One region of the Microbacterium sp. A93 genome, then DNA from elsewhere that is predicted to be linked to it. Evidence: riboswitches for the same ligand, from Rfam matches in the RefSeq annotation. Region 1 holds a riboswitch; each other region holds the start of a gene.

Region 1 (4,893 bases):
CTATCTCGACGCCATTGAGAACAAGACCGGCCTCACCCCGCGCCAGCTGCTCGAGATCGCGCAGGCCCGGGGGTACAGCGATGACTCCGTGAAGGCGGGCGAGATCCTGGACTGGCTCAAGACCGACTACGGACTCGGCCGGGGCCACGGCATGGCCCTGGTCCACGTCATCCAGAAGGGCCCTCAGATCGACGCCAAACACGTGGGAACCTCCGGCTCACACCGCGACTCCTCGGACACGCTCTGGTTGGACGGCCAGGCCAGCAAACCGTCCTGACCCGGAATGCGGGCCCGCCACGGGCTCGGTTGCACCGTCCTCGACACCCCCTCCTCGAGCCTTCTATTGCACACAACTGAATTGTACGCAATACTTCCTGCATGAGCACCCCCGAAGCCCCACCGAACCTCCACCTGGAGGACCAGGTCTGCTTCGCCCTGTACTCGGCGGCCCGGGCAGCCCAGCAGGCCTACCGGCCACTGCTGGACGAACTGGGCCTGACCTACCCGCAGTACCTGGTGCTGCTGGTGCTCTGGGAGCAAGACGGGCAGTCGGTCTCGGAGCTCGGCGAGCGATTGCACCTGGACAGCGGCACACTCTCGCCGCTGCTGCGCCGTCTGGACGAGCACGGGTTCATCACCCGCGAGCGCCAGACCACCGACTCCCGCCGAGTGACCGTCCGGCTGACCACAGCGGGTGAGACCCTCCGCGAGCGCGCGGTGGACGTCCAGCGGTGCCTGCTGGACGCCGTCGGGCTCTCCACCGCAGACCTGCTCGCGCTGCGGGACCTCTCCCAGCGTTTCGTGGCCGCAACCTGACCAGCTCCCCACACGCCCACGCAACCACCATCAGGAGATCCCCATGCAGACGATCTACACCGCCGAAGCCCTGGCCACCGGAGGCGGCCGCGACGGCCGCACCCAGACCGCGGACGGCAAAATCAACCTGGACTTGGCCACCCCGCAGGAGATGGGCGGCACCGGCGACGGCGCGAACCCGGAGCAGCTCTTCGCCGCCGGCTACGCGGCCTGCTTCCACTCCGCCTTGCAGATGGTGGCCCGCAAAGCCAAGGCTGACCTGGGCGAGTCCAGCGTGGGCGCGCGAGTGGGCATCGGCCCCAACGGCGCCGGCGGATTCGGCCTGGAGGTCACCCTCGAGGTGGTCGTGCCGAACCTGCCCGCCGAGCAGGCCCAGGAGCTCGCCGACCAGGCCCACCAGGTCTGCCCGTATTCCAACGCCACCCGCGGCAACATCGAGGTCCATGTGAACGTGGTGCAGGACTGATGCCCACCCTTTACGACTTCACCGCCCCCACCGTGGCCGGTCAGGACCAGCCGCTCGCGGACTATGCCGGCCAAGTGGCCGTGGTGGTCAACACCGCCAGCAAGTGCGGCCTGACGCCCCAGTACGAAGGCCTGCAGGAGCTCTACGCCGAGTACAAGGACCAGGGCCTGGTGGTGCTCGGCTTCCCCTGCAACCAGTTCGCGAACCAGGAGCCCGGCACGGACGCTCAGGCCAGCGAGTTCTGCCAGCTGAATTACGGGGTCGAGTTCCCCATGTTCGCCAAGGTGGACGTCAACGGTTCCGGCTCCCACCCCCTGTTCGCCTGGCTGAAGAAGGAGACCTCCGGGCTGCTCGGCGGGGCCATCAAGTGGAACTTCACCAAGTTCCTCGTCGACCGGGACGGGAAGGTCCTCGAACGCTTCGCCCCGGCCACCGGCCCCGAGAAGATGCGTTCAGCGATCGAGGCGGCCCTGGAGGTGCCGGCGGGCTGAGGTCCTGGAGGTGCCGGCGGGCTGAGGTCCTGGAGCACCTGGCAGGCCAGCCTGCGTCTCACGGCGTCATCTCCGTCCCCTGCACCCGGGTGATCGGCTCAAACACCGCCAGGATGACGGACCATGACCGCCGGCATGCCCCGGGCCCGCCCCGCCGATAGCGTCGGCGGCGAATCACGAGTGCCACACACAGCGAACCCTGGTTCCGTGGCCGGCAACCCTCCGCACGTGCGGGGTGCCCCAGGTGAGGATTCGGCCCGCAGCCCACTGGTGCGGGCAAGACGCGAGCCAAGGTAGGGAAGACAGGCCATGAGCACGTCCACACTGAGAATCGACTCCGAGGCATCCGTGGTCCACGGCCTGGACATCGGCCGCACCCGGCCGGCCATGAAGTGGGTGTGGATCCTCGGCCTGGGTGGGGTGTTCTTCGAGGCCTACGCCGGTGCGGCCCTCGCCTCCGGTCTCGATCCGCTGACCCGCGAGTTGGGCCTGAGCCCCGTCCAGGTCTCCCTGGTGACGAGCACCTACATGTTCGTGGCGATCTTCGTCTGCCCCTTCGCCGGAGGCCTGGCGGACAAGTTCGGGCGGCTGAACATCCTCCTGGCAGCCAAGGCCTTCGCCCTGGTCGCCATGGTGATCGGACTGTCCGCGGGCAGCTTTGAGATCCTCATCCTCTCCCGCGTGCTCGCCGGCGTGGCCTGGGCCATGGACTTCGGAGCGCTGCTGACCTATATCTCCGAGTTCCTGCCGGCACGGCACCAGAGCAAGCTCAACCGCTGGCAGGGCATGTGGTACGTGGCCACCACCACCAACCTGCTCTTCACCTTCGGCATCTACCACCTCGGGGTCGGCACCTCGATCTGGCGCTGGTTGCTGGGCAGCTGCGCCGTCGTCGCACTGGCGCTCCTCGTCTCCCAGCGGGCCGTGCTGGTGGAGTCCCCGCGGTGGCTGGCCTCCAAGGGCCGGTACGCCCAGGCCGCCGCCGCCCTGCAGCGGATGTACGAGTTCCCCGGCGCCGCGGTCACCGCCGCCCCAGACGGCTCGGTCACCGGAACCACCCAGCACGACGCCGGCCGGTTGGCCACGCTGTTCCGCGCGCCCTACCTGCGACGCACCGTCCTGGCCAACGTCGCCTGGTTCGCCGAGGCCTGCCAGTACTACGCGATCGGCTGGTACCTGCCGATCATCGCCCTGACCCTGTTCGGCGAGAGCTTCGCGGGAGCCACCCTCGGAGCGGCAGCGTTCAACGTCCTGGGCATCGTCGGCGGCTTCGCCGCAGCCGGCCTCGCGTCCCGACTGCGCATCCGCGGCGCCATCCAGATCGGCTTCGCCGCCTGCGCGGTGATTCTCGTGGTCTTCGGGCTCACGCTCGAGTCCGCTCCCCTGGCGGTGGCCATCCTGCTGCCGTCCCTCTTCATCCTCTTCCACGCGGGGTTGGCCGCCCCGGGTGGTGCGGCACTGTCCGCGCTCGCGTATCCGAGTCATCTCCGAGGCCTGGGCATGGGCGTCTCAACCACCTTCTGCAACATCGGCGCCGCTGCGGGCCTGTTCCTGTTCCCGTTGCTGCAGGCCTGGTTGGGCACCTCTGGGGCGATCATGGCCATGGCCGCCGTGCCGTTCGTCGGCTTCCTCACCGCCACCCTCATCAAGTGGGACCCGGACCGGCTCAAGAGCCCTTCTCCAGATGCCGACCCCGCTTTCGCGGCGCTCACGAGCGGACCCGTTACCGCAGACCAACTGCGCGCCTGACGCCAGCGTCACCTCTTGCCGCGGCAGGAATCAGCGTCAGTCGGGTCTCGCGGCCTGTCATGGGCCGGAGGCATCAGGGTGCCCTTGGGCCGCGGGTCGTGCTTCAAAGGCGCCGCAGACCTACCCTCTCTGCGGGCCGGGGGCCTTGTTAGCCTGTGCTTACGCATGCCCCGCATGACCGACCGCAGGAGGCAGGTAGCCGTGTCAACCATCGACCCCGAAGAGGCCCGAGGCCATTCCGAGAACCCGGCCGAGGCCACCCGTGAGACGTCGGGCCACAGCATCGACGGGGACACCCCGCCAGCCGAGGGCACCAGCGCGGAGCCCACCAACAACGAGCTCGACAAGGACCAGCGAGGCGTCGGTGCCAAGAACAAGGCCTGGCTGGTGGCCCTGCTGGTCCTGGTCCTGGTCTTCGTCGGCTTCTGGATCGCCGGCTCGATCGCCGGACTGTTCTGAGCGTCCGCCGAGGCGTTGCCACCACCGATCGTTTCATCACGCCGACCGACCTGGCCCGTCCAAGGAGGATGTCATGACCCATCACGTGAGTTCGATGCTCGAGACCTATCCGAAGGACTTGGGCACGATCGACCGAGAGAAGCTGGCCCAGTGCATCGAGGCGTGTTTCGAGTGCGCCCAGACCTGCACCGCTTGTGCGGACGCCTGCCTGGCCGAGGACAACGTCGCCGACCTCCGGCAGTGCATCCGGTTCAACCTGGACTGCGCAGACCTCTGCGCAGCCACGGGCCGGGTCCTCTCCCGCCAGACCGGCAACAACGCCGAGACCACCCGTGCCTTGCTCGAGGCCTGCCGGACCGCGTGCCGGGTGTGCGCCGATGAGTGCGGCCAGCATGCCGAGATGCACGCGCACTGCACGGTCTGCGCCGAGGCGTGCCGCCGGTGCGAGCAGGCGTGTGCCGAGCTGCTCGAGTCTCTGGGCTGAGGACAGGACCTCCCTTCTTCCAGGTGAAAGTGCCATTGCAGCCTCCAGTACACCTCCCTAGGGTCCACAGTGATACGGATCTCATTCCAGCGACTGTGCTTGGAGTGCGCCTGAACGTCATGTGACCCACCAGGAGGCAGAGTGAAGAGCAGCGCGGCCGTCATCGTGGAACCCGGCAAGGGCTTCAGGATCGAGGAGCTCGACCTCTCCGAGCCCGGCCCCGGAGAGGTCCTGCTCCGATACGCCTACTCGGGACTGTGCCACTCCGACCTCCACATCCTGCAGGGTGACTCCGAGGCGCGATTGCCCCTCGTCGGCGGACACGAGGGCTCGGCAGTGGTCCAGAAGGTCGGGCCGGGGGTGACGCGGGTCCGGGAGGGCGACCACGTGGTCTGCTCCTTCATCCCCAACTGCGGCACGTGCCGCTG
Region 2 (4,893 bases), on a different contig from region 1:
CTACTACGGTCATCGTGTCACCTCGACGATCGATGCACCGCTGGTTGTGAAACAGGTGTCGGATTCCGCACAGGCGTCCAGCGCGCTCGCCGAAGCGCTGAAGGAACTGCTCGAGCATCACCAGGCGCATGACATCGTCATTCTCAGCCCGTTCGGTGCGCGCAACTCCCTAGCTGGGCGATTGCTTGCTGCGGAGCACTTCTCTAAGGAGGAGCGTTGGCTGCGGGAACGGCTCAAAGTGGAGCCGCAGTCGGGCACGGGACTCGGTCCGGTAGATGCCGTCTCGACGGATGTTACTGTCGACGTGAGCGAGGCACCCAACCCGGGGACGATGCCCAAGGCTCCTTCAGGCCGCGTGCGCTGGGGGTCGATCTTCAAGTACAAGGGCTTGGACGCTGAGGCCGTGATTCTTACCGACATTGGTGACGATGGGCTCGCGTTCATCCGTCGAGAGGGCATCGATTGGTTCGACCTGCTCTATGTGGGCCTGACTCGGGCGCGGTATCGGTGCGTGGTGATACCTAACTGAGTGCGCTCAGTATCCCAGCTCCACGCGCCTGGCCAGTTTTGCGGGGTCAGGCGGTGCGACTGAGGGCTTGAAGATCTCCACGTCGTCAATCTTGGAGAGTTCCAACTTCAAGATCGGGTCTCCCTCGATCTTGTCCCATCGCACCGCAGTCCGGCCTTCTGGAGTGATGGCCAGAAAGCCCGCGTCGAACGCGCGGTCTACGAAGGTCGAGAGGCAGATCCCGTTGCTCGGGTCGAGACGGATCTGCTGATCCTCGCTCCACGGCACGATGTGCGATGCCACAAGAAATGCACGAGTCTTGATGCCCGTCACCGCGCATTCCCAGCCGTAATTGTTCTTGACGGCTTTTGCGAAAACCGCTTGCGCACTGCCGCGGGACTTTGCCGTGCTGTGTTTGTCTTCGACAGCGTACGAGCGAGCGTCAAGCTGCTTTTGATATGTCGCGACCATCTGTGGATCCGTGTCGGCGGCTTCAGCTACTTGGTCGTCCTGCACCGGCCGCGAGCGGTTGGGAGTGAATGAGAAGTCTCCCTCGCCGTCAAAGTAGACCGTGTGCGCGACTCGTTGATGCACCCAACGCGTGCGATCTGAGAGCTGAGGTGCACCCTCGAAGACGCCAAGGAAGGTATAGAACCGAGGCCCGGCTGCCGGCTTGGCGTGCCCGAATGTGATCACGTACTCGCGGATGGGGTCGGTCTCCATGACGCCGCCGTACTTACCGCCTTGAATATGCTGCATCGTGATCACCTCGCCGTCGTCAGACAAAATGTTGCTCCAGTCGCCGTTCGGGTACATCTTGGGAAACCAGACTTCCGTTGACTCGTCTAGCTGGAATGTTGCGGTCTGGTGGCCTTTGTAACTACGGCCGAAAAGCTTGGCGACTTCAAGGTGAGTGCGAAACGGGATCGGGTCGCGGGCGGAAAGCTCGCCCGTCGCGATGAGTTCGTCGAGCCAGGCGTCCGAGGTAGCATCTGCTCCTTGTGCGCGTCGCCGCAGCGCCACCTCCGGCGGGAGCATCGGTGTGCCGCCATCGGCTGGCATGTCTGTTGCGAACGCCGCATAGCAAAGCAGTCGGTGTTCGGCTGCTAGCTGTTCGACGTCGCTGGTGCTGCTCGGCGTTACGGCCTTGGGCGCGCGCATGTAGCCATCGCCGATAGTGCCATCCCCACGAACGCATAGTGAGGTGAGAGGGGGCTCGTTCGCATCCGCAGCTCGTTGGGCCGCGATCTCGAGAACGCCACCAATCCAGTTCTGCATGAGCATGCCGGTGGTGAGGCCAGTTTCCTCATGGAGCACCGTCCTCAAACCTGCGTAGCTGATGACCTTGTTGTAAGTTCCGGCAACTCTCTTGAGTTCTTCATATGCAACGGCTGCCCACTGCTGAAGCGCCTCGGAATGTGGAACTTCGGTTCCGTCGTTGCGTTGCGCCATGCGTAATCGCTCCCCCTGCTCGTCGTCGAGTGGTTGAGGCGCGTTGTCAAGAATCCTGCGTGCCTCAAGATGAGAGTAATGGGTCGCAGCGGTACGGCGTCGGTGGCGAGTGCGGGGACTCGCGCCAAGCGCTGTTTGTCGATCCCTGGGGCGACAGCGGTCTCGCCAGCAGTTCACGCGCAGCCCGCGCCGGAGCATCCGAGGTGATGGTCGCCTAGAGCACTATCACCCCCCAGGGATGAATGTCGGACCCGATTGCTACAGTCGTTTTCGCGTTCAAGAGTCGCGGCCACAGGTACCTGGCCGACCGCGCGGCAACCCGAGTCCATCGACTTCCGGGTGCCCCAGGGGAAGAACGGGCGCCGCGAGATCTCGTGTCGCAAGTTTCGATGGAGGCGTGCCCTCCTGAGAGGGGCTGAACTCATGAGTGGTCAGCTTTACAAGGAAGTACGCACGAAGAAGCAGCTGAACGAACTGCTGCACTACGGGCATTCGCTTCCTGTCCGAAGGGGCTACACGGACGAGTACGTCCGGGAGCATTACCCGGATTGGACGTGGAACGCGCTCGTTCGAGTGCTCACGGCGGCTGGCGTCTACGTCGGAAGGGGAGGGTCGCCGCCGTGCTGCGACGATCGCGTGGTTCGTGTGCACTTCGACAGCGAGCAGGCATGGCGCGTCGAGTGGGATGACGGCACCAACACGGTGGGACCCGCAGTGCCGGGAACGACCGCGCCGGATGCTGCACGCGGGCGTGAAACGATCGCGTTCGACATCGGAACAGGACTGAGGCTGGAGGATCTCGGGATCTGAGTGAAGCTGTGGTGGGCGGACAGAAGTTTGCCCACCACAGCACCCCGAAAATATGTACAATTTCATGTACATCTTCTGGAGGTGCGCATGGAAGTCATCTCAGTCGCAGACGCGCGGTCCGGCCTGTCGGCGCTCATCGCCGGTTTTCGCGAGACTCCGGATGCTGCTCCCGTCACGGTCGGATCTCATCGACGGCCAGAGGTAGTGCTGCTCTCGCTGGAGGCATACCGCAAGCTCTCGGCCCAGTCGGAGCCAGTGGTCTCGCTTGAACGACTCCGGTATCTGAAGCCGGTGATCGAGCGGCTTGCTCAGAGCGCGAACCTCGGATCGGTCCAGGTCTACGGATCCGTTGCCAGGGGTGAGCAGACGGTCAGGAGTGATCTCGACCTGCTCGTGACCTCGGCGCCCGACGCGACCCTCTTCGATATCGCGCAGTTCGAGATGGACATGGAAGTACTCGTCGGCGTTCCTGTATCTGCGCTGTCGATCGCATCCCTTGACGACGAGCGCGACGCGACGATCCTTCGCGAAGCCATGCCGTTGTGAACGAGGTGGACCGCATCCAGCGCTGTCTCGATGAGCTGCGTTCTGCGTTCGACACTGCAGCGAACCTGGTCGAACGAGGACGCGACGCCTACGACTCTGATCTAGCTGTGCCGCTTGCGTTCGAGGCGCTGTCCAACCGCATCGGCGATCTCGTGAGGCGTCTCGTGGCGGCCGATTCCGAGCGCTTCTCCGCCTCGATCTGGCGGCAGGCCGCGCGTCATCGTGACTACGTGGTGCATCACTGCGACCGACTGGATGCCGAACTCCTTTGGCGCACGGTGACCGAGAGCTTCCCCGAACTGGCGGCGCTCGTTCGGGCGGAGCAGCAAACAGGCTGAGTCACCAGCCCACGAATGGAACCTGAGCTGCCACGGCGGGCCGACTCGCGTCAGCCCGCCGCAGCATCCGATTCAGTGCGTCACGTCAGCCGGCGAGAACGTCGACCTGCCGAGAGCCTCCTGCGCGTGCCGATACGTCGCGGGCATGAACCCGGCAGCTTCCAGGTCGGCGGCGCGCTGGGCGTATCCGAACCCGTCCGGGATCAGCCCCGCCTCGAGTTCGGACGTGCGCTCTGCCCGCAATTGCGACCCCGGATGCACGAACCCGCGCGGCTCGTACTGATAGAGGTTCCAGCACCACGCGATCGCGCGGCCCCGAGTGAATCCGGCCCAGTCGCCGCGTTCGACCGGCACATCGGCATCCGAAGCCGACAGCGCGCTGCGCACGTTCGCCCATCCTCGTTCGCGGCGCTGGTGGGCCTCGTCTTGCACTGTGGCTTTGGTCGCCTCCTCGATAGCGGCGAGCTCTGCCGCGACCTGCTCGACGGTGAGGACTGAGTCGCCCTCAGCGGTTGCACGGGTGAACCCTGACGGCTGCAGTGAGCTCAGGTATTCGCGGCGTGCGGATTGGAGGCGACGCTCGTTGCTGCTGGCTGCGGGGTCGCTGCTGTCGTGGAGACCGAGTTGGCGCCACCACAGATCTCGTGAGTGATCGGCATGGACAAAGGTGGTTTCGCTCATCAGAGCATCCCTTCGTGGGAAGGGCTCGCGCAATCTCCACAGACGAAGCGAACCCATCGACTTGCCCGAACGCGTTTGCGTCGGACCGGTTCTTCCCCTGGGGCACCCCGCTCGATGGAGGAGGGTTGCCGTGCAGCCGGCCAGGTACCTGTGGCTGCAACTCTTGAACCTGAAATGGACTGTAGCAGGGAGCGGAGACATCACCGCACCTGCGCCCCCTGGATAGGCTGTCCGCATGCGCACCCGTGCCGAGATCAATGACGAGCAAAACAGGCAGCACCCACCACGAGTGATCCACACTGGGCAAGCGCTGGTCGATCTGGTCATCGAAGTGCCTGACCTTCCCGCGCGCGGACAGAACGTGATGGCCGACTCCGTCGCGCAGTACGCGGGTGGCGCGGTCACAGTGCTGCTCGCGGCAGCCCGGCTGGGCGCACAGTGCGTGCACGCCGGATCGCTCGGCACCGGTCCGCACGGCGATCTGATCCGCGAGGCACTGGATGCCGACGGCATCGCAGCATCCGCCCCGCAGGTCGCCACGCAGGACACCGGTGTGTG
Region 3 (4,893 bases), 110 kb from region 1:
GAGCTGAGCGGTGCGCGGTTCGATGTCCGAGTCCAGCCCGATCAGGCCCTCGCGCTCCAGCAGCCACAGCGCCTGGCCCTGGTTGGCCAGGTCTGTGGGCACGGCCACGGTGGCGCCGTCCGGTAGGTCCTCCACGGCGTCATACCGGGTGGAGTACAAGCCGAAGGCCCACTGGTAGATCTCCACCGTGGTGGACAGGTCGAAGTCGTTGCCCTCCGCCACCTGTTTCATGTACCACTGGTGCTCGAAGATCGTGGCGTCCACCTGCCCCTCCGCCACGGCCCGGTTGGCCTGGACCGCGTCCGCGATGCCCACCGCCTCGATCTCGACGCCGTAGTCAGGGGCGATCTCCTCGGCCACGAACTCGACCAGGCTCTCCTCCCCGGCCATGGCCGGTTCGTAGTGCACCTTCAGCGGCCGGGTGATCTCAGCCTCGCCGCCGGCGGCCACGGCCGGGCGGTTGGACTGCTGGATCACCACTAGACCCAGGGCCAAGGCGACCACCGTGGCGATGGCCGCCAGCGACCAAGGCAGCACGGAGCGGGACTTCCGCAGGGTGAAGCCGTGATCGTGTCCGGCCGTCGTATGCTCCCCGGTGGTCGCCGGGGCCTTCTTCTCGGGGTTCATAGGAGGTCCTTCAACAGGGGTGGGGCCGCTCAGGGCCGGGTCAGTGAACGGGCGATCCGGTCGCCGACGAACTGGACGAGCTGGACGGTGATGATGAGCAGGACGATCGTGCCGAGCATGACGGTCATGTCGAAGCGCTGGTAGCCGTAGGTCACGGCGAGGAAGCCGATGCCGCCCGCACCGATGGTCCCGGCAATGGCCGAGTACTCGATCATTGAGATGGTGTTCAGGGTGATGGCGGAGGCCAGGCCGGGCAGGGCCTCGCGCAGTTGCGTCTGGCGGATGATCTGCACTGGGGATGACCCCGTCACGAGACCCACGGCCATGTTCTCCCGCGGCAGGTCGTTCAGGGTGTTCTGGACCAACCGGGCGAAGAACGGGATGCCGGCGATCGTCATGGGCACCACGGCCGCGGCGATGCCCAGGGTGGTGCCGGTGATCCACCGGGTCAGCGGGATGATGGCCGCCATCAGCACGAGGAACGGCAATGACCGGCCCATGTTGACGGCCCAGCTGAGCACTCCGTAGGCCCGCTCCTGCGGGAACAGCCCGCGTGGGCTCGTGTTGTACAGCAGCACGCCGGTGGCGCCGCCGATCGCCACGACCAGCACCATGACGATGCCCACCATGGCCCAGGTCTCCCCGTAGGCCGGCAGCAACAGGGCAGGCAGCTCGGACAGCGGGGTGTCGGAGAGCAGGGGCTGTGAGGTGTCCGCGGTCGCGCTCATGCCGTCGCCCCCACCGTCGTGCCGGCCGGTACCCGGCGGGTGCCCGACGGCGGCGACCCGGCCTGGCCTGCACCCGCGCCTTGGCCTGTGCCCGCGGTGGCGCCGGTCCCGGCGGGACCGGACCGGCCGGCGTCGTTCCTCACGCGGGCGCTGAGCCCGAGTTCGTTCAGCGCGCCGATGGCGCGCCGGGCCTGCTCGGCGCGGACCCCGACGACGGCCCGACCCAGGGCGGTCGCGCCGCGGGCCTCGACGGTGCCGCCGAGCAGGGCCAGGCGGATCTGCTGGTCTACCGCCACGCGGGTGAACCATTCGGGGTCCACGTCCCCGTCCCGGTAAGCCAGGTCCAGGGCGGTGTCGAAGCCGGGCGGCAGCGGCAGCGCGGCGATCGGCAGCAGCTGTCCGCCGACGGTCGAGTCCTGGTCGGCCACGAGGGACGGCAGGGAGCCGTACTCCGCGAGCCGGCCGTGGGACAGGGAAGCCACCTGGTCGGCGACGTGCCGGACCACGTCCATCTCATGGGTGATGAGGATGATGGACAGGCCCAGGTCGGCGCGCAGGTCAGCGAGCAGGGACAGGATCTGCGCGGTGGTGTCCGGGTCCAGGCCCGAGGTGGACTCGTCCGAGAGCAGGATCCGGGGCCGCAGGGCCAGCGCCCGGGCGATGCCCACCCGTTGCCTCTGCCCGCCGGAGAGCTGACCGGGGTAGGCGTCAGCCTTGTGCAGCAGTCCGACGCGGTCCAGCAGCCCGGCCACCCGGTCCTGCATCTCGTGGTGGACCACCCCGAGGTTGCGCAGCGGCAGGGCCACGTTCTCGGCCACGGTGATACGGCGCAACAGGGCGGAGTGCTGGAAGATCGTGCCGATGGCGCGGCGGGCGGAGCGCAGCTGATGGCCCCGCAGCCGGGACAGGTCGCTGCCGTCCACCAGGATCTCGCCGCGGGTCGGCTTCTCCAGGAGGGAGATGCAGTGCGAGAGGGTCGTCTTGCCGGCCCCGGAGGGCCCGACCACGGCGGTGATGGAGCCTTCCGGCACCGTCAGGTCGATGCCCTTGAGCACCTCGACGGTCCCGCCGTGCCCCGTGTAGGACTGGTGCAGGTCGCGGATCTCGATCACAGCGCACCGCCGTCCCCGGGCTGGGACGCGGGCAGGGTGTCGGGCGGGTTCTCGGGCACGGGGATGCACGTCCTTCCATCGGTCCTGGCGGTAGCACCTGTCCGGTTCCCCGGTGGTTGCTGCGGCGTCGTCGAGCCAGATCTCTCGGCCGCTCTGGATGGGTTCCCTCAAAGAGGACCAGATCATCGGGGGTACGAACCAATTCGACGTCACATTCAGACCCGTCACGTCCTCCCGGCGCCGCCGGGGCGGCCCGGTGGTCCAAACCGCCCGAAGATGACGTTGCATGACGCCCGGCGCCGGAGCGCGCCGAGGACGCCGAGGCGCTCCGGCGCCGGACAACGTACCGGTGACCGGCGCAGAGCCCCTTGTGGGAGGACGATGGCGAGCCCTCTCGCGATTGACACGGGCACCCCCGGCCTACTTCACTGAAGTCAACAACCATCCAGAGCGGCCGAGAGATCTGGCTCGACGACGCCGCAGCAACCTCCCGCAACGATCCGGGAAGGTGCTCACGCCAGAACCGATGGAGAGTGATGCACCATGACTGCCCTGGCCGAGACCCTGGACCATGCTTCCGGCTCCTCCACCGGCGCCGCCAGCACGACCACAGCGGGACGCGACGGCGCTCGCAGCCTGGCGGTCGAATTCCGCGGAGTGGGCCGCTCCTTCCCGGCGTCCGATGGTGAGCGGACCGTCCTGCGGGACATCAACCTGACGGTGACCCCGGGCGAGGTCCTGGCCATCATCGGCGCCTCCGGCTGCGGCAAGTCCACGCTGCTGCGCGCCGTGGGCGGCCTGGACACCGGCAGCACGGGCGAGATCCTGCTCAGCGGCTCCCCGGCCCGCGCCTACGACTCCCGCACCGCCGTCGGCTTCCAGGAGCCGCGGCTGATGCCCTGGCGGACCATCCACCAGAACGTGACCCTCGGCCTGCCCCCGGGGACGAACCGTGCTGAGGGCCGCGAGCGGGTGAACCGGCTGCTGGAGCTGGTCGGCCTCGCGGAGTACGCCGGCCACCGGCCCCGCGAGGTCTCCGGAGGCATGGCACAACGCACCTCGCTGGCCCGCGCCCTGGCCCGCCAGCCAGGAGTCCTGTTGCTGGACGAGCCCTTCGGGGCCCTGGACGCGCTGACCCGGCTGAAGATGCAGGACCTGCTCCTGGACATCCACGCCGCGACTCCCACCACCGTCCTACTCGTCACCCATGACGTGGACGAAGCCCTCCAGCTGGCGGACCGCATCCTGTTGCTCGGTCAGGATCCCACCGCCGGGGCCGCCCCCGGAGCCACGGCACGCTCCGTGGTCACCGTCCCCGGCGACCGTCCGCGGGACCGCGGCTCGGCCGCACTGGCCTCGCTGCGCTCCGAGCTGCTCGCCGGCCTCGGCGTGGACGCCCACCGGCACTGACCGGACCGGATCCCCTCGCCCCACACTCCCCCGTCCTGCGCCGCATCCCTGATGGCGCGGAACGCACCGCACCCTCGAAAGGCACTCCCATGCGCACACGATTCACCTTGTCCGCGGCCGCTCTGGCCGCCACCGCCCTCATCCTGACCGGCTGCGTGGCCGGCGAGGGCTCCACCGGTGCCGCCGAGGCCGGCGACAGTGACGGCACTGCCGCCTCGGGCGGCGAGCTGAACATCGACTTCGCCACCTACAACCCGCTCTCCCTCGTCATCAAGGAGAAGGGCTGGCTCGAGGAGGAGCTCTCGGACGAGGGCGTCACCGTGAACTGGATCCAGTCGGCCGGCTCCAACAAGGCCAACGAGGCCCTGCGCGCCGAGGCCGTCGACGTGGGTTCCACCGCCGGCTCCGCCGCCCTGCTCAGCCGCGCCAACGGCACCCCCATCAAGACCATCAGCCTCTACTCCCAGCCGGAGTGGTCCGCCCTGGTCACCACCGCCGATTCGGACATCACCGAGGTCACGGACCTGGTCGGCAGGAGCGTGGCCGCCACCAAAGGCACCGACCCCTACTTCTTCCTCATCCAGGCCCTCGGGGAGGCCGGCGTGGACGAGTCCGAGGTCACCGTCCAGAACCTGCAGCACGCCGATGGCAACGCGGCCCTGAACAACGGCGCCGTGGACGCCTGGTCCGGGCTGGACCCGATCATGGCCGGCGCCGAGGCCGAGGGCGCCGAGTTGTTCTACCGCAACGTGGACTTCAACACCTACGGCTTCCTCAACGCCACGGAGTCCTTCCTGGAGGAGTCCCCCGAGCTGGCCCAGGCCGTGGTGGACGTCTACGAGCAGGCCCGCGCGTGGGCCCTGGAGAACCCGGAGGAGACCGCCCAGATCCTGGCCGAGGTCGCCGGCCTGGAGCCGGAGGTGGCCACCACGGTCATCGAGGAGCGGTCCAACCTGGACGTGGACCCGGTCCCCGGCCAGGCCCAGCTGGACGTGTTGGAGGTCGTCGGCCCGATC
Region 4 (4,893 bases), 150 kb from region 1:
ACGGGTTGCGTGGCTGTGGCTGAGGGGGATCCGCTGGGGCTGGGCAGGGTGTCCGCTGCGGCAGGGCCCACCGGGCCGGTCATGAGCAGCAGGACTCCGGAGGCGGCCGTCAGACCGCGGCCGAGGCCCGTGAGGGCATGGCGCGGACGGGGAAGGTCAGCAGTATGCCGTGCCCTTGTGGTCATGCTCAGCCCCCCCTGATGGCGCTTGACCCCGTGTTGCCCGCTCCGTCCAGCGGAACGGGCAACACCGGCTGACTGTGATCATACCGTGATACTTCAGGATGTCCAGATCACGGCGTGATCACAATCTGGGGCTGGTCAGGCCACGCGTGTCTCCGGGACGGAGACCAGGGAGGGGTCGTCCGTGACGATGTGCCCGATCGCGGCGTCGATGGCGCGCAGGGTGACGTCATCCAGGGTGAGGTCCAAGGCTTTCACGTTCTCGGCGATCTGTTCCGGCCGGGAGGCTCCGACGAGGGCGCCGGCGACGTTCGGGTTGGCAAGGACCCAGGCGATGGCGAGCTGGCCCATGGTGGCCCCGAGTCCGTCAGCGATCGGACGCAGCTTCTGCACTGCGGTGAGCACCTCATCGGACATCCGGCTGGCCATGGTGCGGGCGCCGCCCTCGGTGTCCGCACCGCGGGAGCCCTCGGGAGGCTGCTGGCCGGGCAGATACTTGCCGGTGAGGATGCCGCCGGCCATGGGGGACCAGACGATCTGGGAGAGCCCGAGGTCCTCGCAGGCCGGGATGACCTCTGACTCGATGACCCGCCACAGCATGGAGTACTGCGGCTGGCTCGAGATGAGCTGGAAGCCGAGCTGGGACGCCATGGCGTGGGCTTCCCGGATCTTGTCCGCGGGCCACTCGGAGACCCCGATGTACAGGGCCTTGCCGGCGCGGACGATGTCCGCGAAGGCCTGCATGGTCTCCTCCAGCGGCGTCTCCACGTCATAGCGGTGGGCCTGGTAGAGGTCCACATAGTCCATCTGGAGCCGCTGCAGCGAGCCGTTGATGGACTCCATGATGTGCTTACGGGAGAGCCCGGTGTCATTGTGGCCCTGGGGCCCGGTGGGCCAGTAGACCTTGGTGAAGACCTCGAGCGACTCGCGGCGCTGACCCTGCAGGGCCTCGCCCAGGACGGACTCAGCCTTGGTGTTGGCGTAGACATCCGCCGTGTCGAAACTCGTGATGCCCTGGTTCAGGGCCTCCTTCACGCAGGCGTGTGCCGTCTCGTTCTCCACCTGGGAGCCGTGGGTGAGCCAGTTGCCGTAGATGATCTCTGAGATCTTGAGTCCGCTGTTGCCGAGGTATCGAAATTTCATGGATTCACCCTAGTCGGCCGGACGCCGCACGTCGCCAGGGGTTCAGCCCGGGTCGAGCTCGGTACGCCGCCGCAGCTGGTCCAGCTGCCGGCGCTCCCGCTTGGTGGGGCGTCCGGCCCCGCGGTCCCGGCGCGGCACGGCCATCAGCTCGCGGGGGACGGGCTCCGGGGAGTGGTCGATGTAATGACGGACGGCCTCCGGGGCGCCGACGCGTTTGGCCAGCAGGCCGGTAACCTCGAGGATGCGTTCCCGGCCGGGCTGGCGCAGGCGGATGGTGTCCCCGGGCCGCACGGCCTGGGAGGCCTTGGTGGGTTGCCCGTTCAGCCGGACGTGCCCCGCCCGGCAGGCGGCGGTGGCCGCCGAGCGGGTCTTGTACATGCGCACGCCCCAGAGCCAGGCGTCCAGACGGACCTGGGCGGGAGGGGTGGGTGGTGGCATGGACGTGAAGCCTACCTCCCGTTACTGGTTGCCCTACTGGTTTCCCTACTGATTGCCTTCGGCGGTGCGCAGGTTGCGGAACGCGGAGCGGTGGAACACGATCGGCTCGTGCTCGGAGGAGTGGTCGTGCACGCCGTGGACCTCCAGCAGGACCATGGTGTGGTCCCCGGCCGGCAGTTCGGCATAGACGGTGGTGTCCAGCCACAGGGCCGCACCGTTCAGGAGCAGGGCACCGTGATCCGTGGAGCGGACGTCCAGTCCGGCGAAGCGGTCTCCCTCCTTGGCGGCCAGCTGGCGGCACACGCTGGTCTGGCCCTCGCCGAGGATGGAGATCCCGATGCGTTCTGCCTGCTTCAGCCGCGGCCAGGTCCGGGAGGTGTTCTGCACGGCCACAGACACCAGCGCCGGCTCGAGGGAGACCCCGACGGTGAAGGACGAGGCCACGAGCCCCTCCTTGACGCCGTGGGCCACACCGGCCAGCGCTGCCACGCCGGAGGGGAAGTGGGAGAAGGCGGTGCGCAAGGTCTCGGTGGACAGCTCGCGATTGAGGTCACGGTCCAGGGCGGGGGTCGAGTGCAGTTCGTGGGTAGCCAGAGCGGTCATGTTCGGTCCTCCATTCGAAGGCGGATCTACTCGACGGCACCCACGGAGAGTACTCCGAACGGCACCAGCAGAAACGCGGTACTTGCCTGCCGGGACGTCCGGGAGGCCGAATCCTCACCTGGAGCACCCCACTACTGCGTGAAGAGGGTTGCCGTCCCGCAAGCCAGGGCTGTAACAGCGGGAACTCGTGATTCTGTGTCCAGACTAACGACGCCCGGCCCTGACGGTCAAAGGGTTTCTCGAACTATGAACCCCTGTGACCTGCATGATGTCCATGACCTCAGGAGGAGTCTCAGCGGAAGCGCAGGGAGACTGCCTCGCCGTGGGCGGGCAGGCCTTCCGCCGTGGAGAGGGAGGCGATGTTGGCGTCCAGGTCCTTCAGGCCGGTCTCCGTGTAACGGATCAGCTGTTGCAGGCGCAGGAAGCTCACGGTGTTCAGCCCGGAGGAGTACCGGGCGGAGCCACCGGTGGGCAGCACGTGGTTGGAGCCGGAGGAGTAGTCGCCCAGAGGCACCGGGGAATACGGGCCCACGAACACGGCGCCGGCGTTGCGCACCCGCCGGGCGGTGGCCAGCGCATCCACGGTGTGGACCTCGAGGTGTTCGGCGGCGTAGGCGTCGGCCACGGCCAGCGCCTCGTCCAGGGTGTCCACCAGCAGGATCCCGGACTGGGGGCCGCCCAGGGCCTGGCGGATCTGCTCCTCATGGAAGGAGCCGGGCACCTGTGCCTCGATCTGCGCGGTCACGTCGCGGGCCAGCTCGGGGGAGGTGGTGATCAACACGGAGCCGGCCATCGGATCGTGCTCGGCCTGGCTGATCAGGTCCGCGGCCACCCAGCGGGCGTCGGCCGTGCCGTCGGCCAGGACCGCGATCTCGGTGGGTCCGGCCTCGGCGTCGATGCCGATGGTCCCGAGCAGGGCGCGCTTGGCGGCCGCCACGAAGATGTTGCCCGGCCCCGTGACCATGTCCACGGGGGCACACACCGGGGCGCCGGCGTCGTCCGCCACGCCGTAGGCGAACATGGCCACCGCCTGGGCGCCGCCCGCCGCGTAGACCTCGTCCACGCCGAGCAGGGCGCAGGCGGCCAGGATCGCGGGGTGCGGCAGGCCGCCGAAGTCCTTCTGCGGCGGGGAGGCCACGGCCAGGGACGGCACCCCCGCGGCCTGGGCCGGGACCACGTTCATCACCACGGAGGAGGGGTAGACGGCGCGGCCGCCGGGCACATACAGGCCCACCCGGTTCACCGGGACCCAGCGGTTCTCCACCACGGCACCCTCGGCGAGCTCGACCTCGGACCCGGAAGGGAACTGGGCGGCGTGGACGGTGCGGGCGCGGGTGATGGACTCCTCGAGGGAGGCCCGGACGGCCGGGTCCAAGGTCTCGAGCGCCTCGGTGATCCGCGCGGCCGGCACCCGCAGGGACGGTGGGCGGATGCCGTCGAACTGCTCGCCTAAATCCAGCACGGCGGTGGCGCCCTCGGTGCGGACCCGATCGAGGATCGGCAGCACCCGGGGGACGGCGGCGGCCACGTCGACCTCAGCGCGTGGCAGCACGGTGGCCGGATCGTAGTCTCGGCCGCGCAGGTCCGTGGTGGCAAGCAGGGCAGGCATGGGAGTGGCTCCTGAGATCTTGAGGGGTTCAGCAGGTTCAGCAGGTTCAGTGCCCATTCTGCCCCTGTTGAGGATCGCGCCAGCACGGGATGTCAGACTGGGCCACATGCTCAGTCCGTCCCCCCTTGCCGAGTGGCCCGCCGTCCTGACCGCCGCGGGGGGTGCAGCGGAGTCGACCGCCGATCCCACCGGAACCCCCGGTCCGGCCCAGGAGAACGTCCAGGACAGCGTCCGGGAGGGCGCCGAGGGCGCGGTGGACTCGCTCGGCCCGTTCTGGGGCATCCTGTCCACCGTGGCGATCTCCGTGGCGATCGCGGTGGCCGTGGTGGTGGTCGCCTGGTTGCTGCTGAACACCGTGCTGCGCCGCAAGCCCGGGATGCGCGGCCAGGTCGCCAAGTGCCGCGTCCCGGTGCTCGCCGTGGTCGTGCTGCTGGCGGTCCGCATCGCCCTGGGCCTGACCGCCTCCGGTTACCCGTGGTTCACCGGGGTGAACTTCCTGCTGATGGCCGGGATCGTGGGTTCGCTGGCCTGGCTGGCGCTGCGGGTGGTGCAGATCGTTGAGGAGCGGCTGCTCGGCAAGTACGCCTCCGAGAGCGTGGACGACCGCCGCGACCGCAAGATCCGCACCCAGACCGTGCTGCTGCGGCGGGTGATCCAGGCTGCGATCATCGTGATCGCCGTCTCCGTCATCCTGCTGACCATCCCGCAGGTCCGTGCGGTCGGCGCCGGGCTGCTGGCCTCGGCCGGCGTGATCTCCGTGGTGGCCGGCCTCGCCGTGCAGTCCACCCTGACCAACGTCTTCGCCGGGATCCAGCTCGCCTTCACGGACGCGATCCGGGTGGGCGACGTGGTGATCGCGGACGGGGTCTACGGGACCATCGAGGACATCACCCTGTCCTACGTGGTGGTGAAGATCTG

The links. A riboswitch is a leader RNA that binds a small molecule or an ion and turns the genes downstream of it on or off. The one in region 1 is predicted to bind S-adenosylmethionine.
Region 2: linked by a shared signal. The riboswitch ahead of ACSU1G_RS11170 (hypothetical protein) and the one ahead of ACSU1G_RS22300 (MFS transporter) in region 1 are both predicted to bind S-adenosylmethionine.
Region 3: linked by a shared signal. The riboswitch ahead of ACSU1G_RS21800 (methionine ABC transporter ATP-binding protein) and the one ahead of ACSU1G_RS22300 (MFS transporter) in region 1 are both predicted to bind S-adenosylmethionine.
Region 4: linked by a shared signal. The riboswitch ahead of ACSU1G_RS22920 (flavin reductase family protein) and the one ahead of ACSU1G_RS22300 (MFS transporter) in region 1 are both predicted to bind S-adenosylmethionine.

The regions. Positions count from the first base shown of each region.
Region 1 is NZ_JBPXMT010000009.1:234,959-239,851, reverse strand. Features, by position in the region: gene ACSU1G_RS22320 (DUF4287 domain-containing protein) at 1-277, shown strand, start outside; gene ACSU1G_RS22315 (MarR family winged helix-turn-helix transcriptional regulator) at 379-816, shown strand; gene ACSU1G_RS22310 (organic hydroperoxide resistance protein) at 860-1,282, shown strand; gene ACSU1G_RS22305 (glutathione peroxidase) at 1,282-1,773, shown strand; SAM riboswitch class IV at 1,946-2,062, shown strand; gene ACSU1G_RS22300 (MFS transporter) at 2,083-3,522, shown strand; gene ACSU1G_RS22295 (DUF6480 family protein) at 3,724-3,981, shown strand; gene ACSU1G_RS22290 (four-helix bundle copper-binding protein) at 4,055-4,465, shown strand; gene ACSU1G_RS22285 (NDMA-dependent alcohol dehydrogenase) at 4,607-4,893, shown strand, end outside.
Region 2 is NZ_JBPXMT010000004.1:49,807-54,699, forward strand. Features, by position in the region: gene ACSU1G_RS11155 (NERD domain-containing protein) at 1-529, shown strand, start outside; gene ACSU1G_RS11160 (HNH endonuclease) at 536-1,960, opposite strand; gene ACSU1G_RS11165 (hypothetical protein) at 2,020-2,178, shown strand; SAM riboswitch class IV at 2,235-2,352, shown strand; gene ACSU1G_RS11170 (hypothetical protein) at 2,384-2,770, shown strand; gene ACSU1G_RS11175 (nucleotidyltransferase domain-containing protein) at 2,858-3,316, shown strand; gene ACSU1G_RS11180 (HepT-like ribonuclease domain-containing protein) at 3,313-3,654, shown strand; gene ACSU1G_RS11185 (hypothetical protein) at 3,727-4,335, opposite strand; SAM riboswitch class IV at 4,388-4,504, opposite strand; gene ACSU1G_RS11190 (PfkB family carbohydrate kinase) at 4,571-4,893, shown strand, end outside.
Region 3 is NZ_JBPXMT010000009.1:121,024-125,916, reverse strand. Features, by position in the region: gene ACSU1G_RS21810 (MetQ/NlpA family ABC transporter substrate-binding protein) at 1-627, opposite strand, end outside; gene ACSU1G_RS21805 (methionine ABC transporter permease) at 657-1,355, opposite strand; gene ACSU1G_RS21800 (methionine ABC transporter ATP-binding protein) at 1,352-2,467, opposite strand; SAM riboswitch class I at 2,540-2,631, opposite strand; SAM riboswitch class I at 2,906-3,000, shown strand; gene ACSU1G_RS21795 (ABC transporter ATP-binding protein) at 3,011-3,877, shown strand; gene ACSU1G_RS21790 (aliphatic sulfonate ABC transporter substrate-binding protein) at 3,967-4,893, shown strand, end outside.
Region 4 is NZ_JBPXMT010000009.1:387,752-392,644, forward strand. Features, by position in the region: gene ACSU1G_RS22905 (Ig-like domain-containing protein) at 1-185, opposite strand, end outside; gene ACSU1G_RS22910 (aldo/keto reductase family protein) at 321-1,325, opposite strand; gene ACSU1G_RS22915 (RNA-binding S4 domain-containing protein) at 1,368-1,763, opposite strand; gene ACSU1G_RS22920 (flavin reductase family protein) at 1,809-2,366, opposite strand; SAM riboswitch class IV at 2,440-2,559, opposite strand; gene hisD (histidinol dehydrogenase) at 2,659-3,966, opposite strand; gene ACSU1G_RS22930 (mechanosensitive ion channel family protein) at 4,082-4,893, shown strand, end outside.